2 regions of the Blautia sp. Sow4_E7 genome follow, and region 1 is predicted to be linked to the other one. Evidence: riboswitches for the same ligand, from Rfam matches in the RefSeq annotation. Region 1 holds a riboswitch; the other holds the start of a gene.

Region 1 (3,158 bases):
TCAGCATGCCACGTAAAACAGCGGTAAAATATTTCTTCTGCTCGTCATTCACAGAGCCCATAACAATTGTGCGGGTGGTATCTGTAGTACCTTCGTAATAGTGTCCGCCTGTGTCTGCCAGAAGGAAATTGCCAGGCTCAATGGCAATATCTGTCTCTGGTGTTGCAGAATAATGGTTGATGGCAGCATGAATGCCATAAGAAATAATGGGGTCAAAGCTGTTATCGATAAAGTTCTCCTGCTGGGCACGGAAGCTGTACAGCTTCTCTCCTGCGCTTAACTCTGTCATTGGAATTTTTCCTACATTTTTCTTTAGCCAGCAGATGAATTTAGTAAGCGCAACTCCATCTTTGATATGAGCGATACGTTCATTTTCTACTTCTACTGGATTTTTAATTGATTTCGGAAGAAAAGTCAGGTTGGCTTCATCCAGAATCGTTACTTCCTTCGGAATACTGTTTACCAGACGACAGTTGGCTTTCTTTTTACAAAGAAGAACTGTCATGTCTTTCTCAAATGTTTTTACATATTCATAAATGCTGTCATAGGGCAGAATGGTTACGCCATCCTTAGATAATGCGTCCAGAATTGAAGCCGAAAATGCTTTTTCATTTGCAAACAGCCTGATTTCTGTTTTGGTCATGACCAAATAAGAGAGAACAACCGGACAGCAATGTACATCGCCGCCACGAATATTCAGCAGCCATGCAATGTCATCCAGAGAAGTCAGTACAAATCCATCTGCACCTTTCTCTTCCATTGATTTACGGATTCTTGCACATTTGTCAGCACGGGATTCGCCTGCCCATTTTACATCCAGTTCCATAACCGGTTCACAGGAAAGTGCCGGACGATCTTTCCAGATTTCTCCTACCAGATCAGAATCTGTCTGAAGAGCAGCTCCTTTTTTTGCAAGAAGTTCGACCAGTTCATCTGCTTCTTTGGCGCTGACGGTTCTTCCGTCAAAACCAAGACACATTCCCTCGCCTAATTTTTCTTCCAGAAACTGGTGCACAGTGGGAACATCTGGTTCTCCCATTTTAAAAAGCTCTACACCCGTTCCCTCCAGCTGTGCCGCCGCCTGGATAAAATATCTTCCATCTGTCCACAATCCAGCCATATCCTGCATGATGACTGCTCTGCCAGCAGATCCGGTAAAACCTGTAATATATTTTCTGCACTTAAAGTATTCTCCTACATATTCAGATGCATGAAAATCATCTGTGGGAACAAGATAAGCATCTATTTTCTTCTCTGCCATTACTTCCCGAAGTGCGGTGATTCGTTCTTTAACTGTCATAAAACTGACTCCTTCCAGTGAATTTTGTCTATTCCTATTATAATATCCACAGTATCCTTTCGCAACCTGTTTAAGAAAAAACTCTTTTCTATTCCACAAAGACGTGATATACTTACTTTCGAAATGAATGATATGCAAAATAGGATTTTATGCGTCAAGTGTTCAGTGAATGGGGAGTTGTCACTGAAACGAAAAGCACGTCTTACGGTATATTATCCGCACCCGTTGCAAGCACTATAAGAGGGATATCTCATATTGTGTCAGAGCCTACCCGAAAGGGAATTTCTGCAAGATGCACGTTGCGATTTGTGGAAACGATTTTTAACAGGCTCAAGGGAATGTTTTCGACATACATTCTATCACAATTGGAGATATCCTTTTTTTGCGTATTAAACAGGCAGATATTCGAATTCGAAAATCCTTCCCCGGTTTTGTCAAAAAAGGATAGTCTCCGTAATCAAATACAAAGGAGGTTATTTTGAATGGTTGACAAACAAAAAGTAGAACAGGCCATCCGTCTGCTTCTGGAAGGAATCGGTGAGGATATTACCCGGGAGGGACTGATTGATACTCCCGACAGAATTGCACGTATGTGCGAGGAAATTTACGGTGGTCTTGATCAGGAAGCAGATCACCATTTACTGAAGCAGTTTCCAGTAGAAAATAATGAAATCGTATTGGAAAAAGATATTACTTTTTACTCTATGTGCGAACATCATCTGATGCCTTTTTATGGTAAGGCACACCTGGCTTATATTCCCGATGGAAAAGTCACAGGATTAAGCAAGCTGGCACGTACGGTAGAAGTTTACGCCAGAAGGCCGCAGATCCAGGAACGCCTCACGGTACAGATTGCGGACGCTCTGGAGCGTGCCCTCTCTCCGAAGGGAATTATGGTTATGCTGGAAGCAGAACACACCTGCATGACCATGCGAGGCGTTAAAAAGCCAGGCAGCAAAACAATTACAACTGTAACCCGCGGAGCTTTCAAAGAAGATAAGGAGCTGCAGAAAATGTTCCTTTCCATGGTCGGAAAATGAGCAGTTCTTTTTCTGAAACAAACCGTATTTCTTTAATCTGGCGCCATCCCCTTTATCAAAAACACTGTGAGAAAATACAGGAGCTTGAAAAAGATCGTATTTTCTGCCGACATACGCCTGAACACTTTCTGGATGTTGCCAGGCTGATGTATATTTATTCTCTGGAAGACAAGCTTAATCTGTCCAGGGAGATCATTTATGCCACTGCTCTTCTTCATGACATTGGCCGCGCGCAGCAATATCTGTTGGGTATTCCCCATGACATTGCAGGAGCCGAAATAGCCGGAAAGATTCTGACAGACCTGCACTTTACAGAGCAGGAAAAAAAAGAAATACTATCTGCGATCAGTCAGCACAGGAACGATTGTTCTGACCAAAAATTGTCAAACCTGCTATATAAAGCTGATAAAAAATCCAGAAATTGTTTTTCATGTTCAGCAGCCTCAGAATGTTACTGGCCTTCTGAGAAAAAAAATCTGACAATTGAATATTGAGTTTTCTAAAAAATCTAACAGAGAGGATGGTTTCTGTTTATGAAAATTGGAAATCGTTTTTTTGATACACAAAATCACACTTATATAATGGGAATTTTAAATATTACTCCTGATTCTTTTTCCGATGGTGGGAAATGGAATCATTTAGATGAAGCTTTGCGGCATACAGAAGCCATGATCGCGGATGGTGCGGATATTATCGATATCGGCGGGGAGTCTACGCGTCCCGGACACACGCCGGTCAGTGCGGAGGAAGAAGCTCAGAGAGTTTTACCCGTTATAGAAACAGTCAGAAAACGTTTTGACGTTCCCATTTCTGTAGAT
Region 2 (3,158 bases), on a different contig from region 1:
AATATCGGTCACTCCATCAAACAGTTTTGATACTGCAATCAATGTTCCTACAATACCCGGGTTCAATCCAACAGTATTGGTCAGATAGAGCATTACGAAGGTGGAAAGGAATGCATATACCACATTTCCAGCCACATCTCCGGAACCGTATCCGACTTTGTTGTACCATTTCAAATATCTTTTTTCTTCCATGTTTTCCTTCTCTTTCTCCTGTTTTTTCAGGTTTATTTTCGTACTTCCTTAATCCGAATATAATTATATCTTTATCTTTCCCAAAATTACATAAACAACATTTAACAAAACATGCACAAAATTGTAGAATTTTAAAAAATAGAACATTTCAGGATAAAAAATGCGTTCATTTATAACATAAGGTCAATTATTCAAAAAAATAAGAGGGCTGCATCTTACAGCTCTCTTATTTTAAATATACATCCTATTCTTCATATCCCTGCGGATTATTAGACTGCCATCTCCAGGAATCTTCACACATCTCACGGATACCGTTTTCTGCTTTCCAGCCAAGCTCTTTTTCTGCCTTAGATGCATCACAATAACAAGTTGCAATATCTCCGGCTCGGCGAGGTTTGATCACATATGGAATTTTCACACCAGTTGCAGCTTCAAAATTCTTTACAATATCAAGAACACTATAGCCCTTTCCGGTTCCCAGATTGTAAATCGCAAGCCCAGGATTTTCCTCGATTTTCTTAAGCGCTTTTACATGCCCCTTTGCCAGATCCACAACATGAATATAGTCTCTTACACCAGTTCCATCCGGAGTATCATAATCATTTCCAAATACACCAAGTTCCTTCAGCTTACCAACTGCTACCTGTGTAATATATGGCATAAGGTTATTGGGAATGCCATTTGGGTTCTCTCCAATTGTTCCACTCTTATGTGCGCCAATTGGATTAAAGTAACGAAGAAGCATAACATTCCATTCTGGATCTGCTTTCTGGATATCGGTAAGCACCTGTTCCAGCATGGATTTTGTCCAGCCATACGGATTCGTACACTGTCCCTTTGGGCATTCTTCTGTAATCGGAATCTGTGCCGGATCTCCATATACAGTTGCTGAGGAAGAGAAAATAATATTTTTCACATTATGTTTTCTCATTACATCAACCAGGGTTAAAGTGCCTGCTATGTTATTTTCATAATACTCCCAGGGCTTAACCACAGATTCTCCAACTGCCTTCAAACCTGCAAAATGGATGCAGGACTCAATAGTTTCCTTGTCAAAAATATCATTTAAAGCATCTCTGTCCAGAATATCTGCCTTATAAAACTTCACTGGTTTTCCTGTGATTTTTGATACTCTGTCCAGTGCTTTTTCACTTGCATTGCTTAAATTGTCCAGTACCACAACATCATATCCTGCATTCTGAAGCTCCACTACCGTGTGGCTTCCAATATAACCAGCACCACCTGTAACTAAAATTGCCATAATGATTCCTCCTGAACGGTTTTTTCTTTTATTATAGTCTGATTTTTGTAAAAACATATGGACAAAGTTTTAGAAAATATGGAGAAAATGCCACGATTTCTTGTCTGATTTCTTAATTGCAAAAACTTATATTTTTATATATTTTTTCTTGCTTTTTCCAATAATCTGCTATATACTGCCCCATGTAAAGTAATGCAGAGTAAATTCATGAGCGTAAAGTGCCTTCCGGATGGAGAGTTGCCGGAGGACGAAAAGAGAAATCTTGCGGTTCGTGGATTGCTTCTCGCTGCAACAGAAGATAAATATGAATCCATAAATTATCTCCTATTGTGAGCGAAAAAAGAAAAGGAGGTAATTTTTTTATGGAGAAAACAAAGAACATGTTTCTCACCTCAGCCAAAGAGCTGAAAACCACTTCTACACTGGCAGTCTGTGCAATGCTTGCTGCCCTGGCACTGATTTTAAATTCAGTTGCTTCTATCAATATCGGTCCCTATGTAAAAATTGGATTTTCCGGTATCCCAAACCAGATTGCTGATTATCTGTTTGGACCCATTACCGGATGTCTGTTTGCCGGTGTGCTGGATATTGTGAAATTCTTTATCCGCCCTGATGGTCCATTTTTCTTTGGGTTCACCTTTAACGCAATGCTCGCGGCATTTATTTATGGATATTTTTACTACAAACATAAGCTCACTTTCCGTCGCGTGCTGATTGCAAAACTGGTTGTCGTTCTGATTGTAAATGTTCTGTTAAATACCTTATGGCTGGACATGCTCTACGGAAAAGGATTCCTTGCAATCCTCCCAATGCGTACTGTAAAGAACTTGATCATGTGGCCAATTGATTCCTTTATCTTCTTTACCATCACAAGATTGATTGAACAGACAGGAATTTTTAATCTTTTTAGGAAACAGGCTATAAAGCAACTGTAAATATTTCAAAGTATGACAACTTACTCATATGAATATAAAAATGCGGATATTCCAATGCTTCATAAGCCACTGATATCCGCATTTTTTATCATCTTTAGAAATTTCTAGCTTTATCAATAATCACTTAAAATTATAATAAATCATCGCAACTTATGTACCCGCTGCTTTCCTCGATTACCAAAAACTTTATTCGGAAACTCTGTTTGTTGTCTCTAATAATTTGTTTAGCTTATTATTGACCTTATCTCTATTCTCTAATTGTAGTTTTCCTGTAAATAGATAACAAAATTTCAATGCAAACCACCACACATAAAGTGCTTTGAAACTTTGAAAAAAATTGTCTGAGAAGATTCCATGGGCAATATTATTTCGTATGTTAAATCCAAATTTAGAACAAAAAATTGTTTTCAATGCAAGCAAAAGGTCTTCATCCAGACAGTCTTTTATACCTTCCAGTTCCAAAACTGCATGCATTGTTTTTATTTCTTCTATTCCCTCTTCATTTATATTGTACACAGGTTCACCGCATTCGATAGCTAAACACCTGACTGCATTTTCAATCTGTGGAACAAGAATACTTAAAGCAGTAATAAAATCACCAGTAAAGCCTGCTAAAAGGCCTTTGCTATATGATTCTTTTCGATCATTCGGGACAATAACGCTTTTCGCAACAATATCTCTTATATCCTTCTCTTCAATTACATAATTAGTGCGAATATATTCAAAAGCATTTCCAACTGTTGTTTGTGCAACAATCTTCTCTATTCGCC

Evidence for each region. A riboswitch is a leader RNA that binds a small molecule or an ion and turns the genes downstream of it on or off. The one in region 1 is predicted to bind tetrahydrofolate.
Region 2: it holds a riboswitch for tetrahydrofolate, as region 1 does, so the genes downstream of both, ACTQ50_RS14885 (folate family ECF transporter S component) here and folE (GTP cyclohydrolase I FolE) in region 1, are expected to answer to the same signal.

What each region holds. Positions count from the first base shown of each region.
Region 1 is NZ_JBQKLL010000045.1:19,555-22,712, reverse strand. Features, by position in the region: gene ACTQ50_RS16945 (aminopeptidase P family protein) at 1-1,300, opposite strand, end outside; THF riboswitch at 1,434-1,530, shown strand; gene folE (GTP cyclohydrolase I FolE) at 1,783-2,340, shown strand; gene ACTQ50_RS16935 (HD domain-containing protein) at 2,337-2,834, shown strand; gene folP (dihydropteroate synthase) at 2,874-3,158, shown strand, end outside.
Region 2 is NZ_JBQKLL010000033.1:3,317-6,474, reverse strand. Features, by position in the region: gene ACTQ50_RS14895 (MFS transporter) at 1-192, opposite strand, end outside; gene galE (UDP-glucose 4-epimerase GalE) at 437-1,453, opposite strand; THF riboswitch at 1,647-1,744, shown strand; gene ACTQ50_RS14885 (folate family ECF transporter S component) at 1,816-2,388, shown strand; gene ACTQ50_RS14880 (DUF4209 domain-containing protein) at 2,575-3,158, opposite strand, start outside.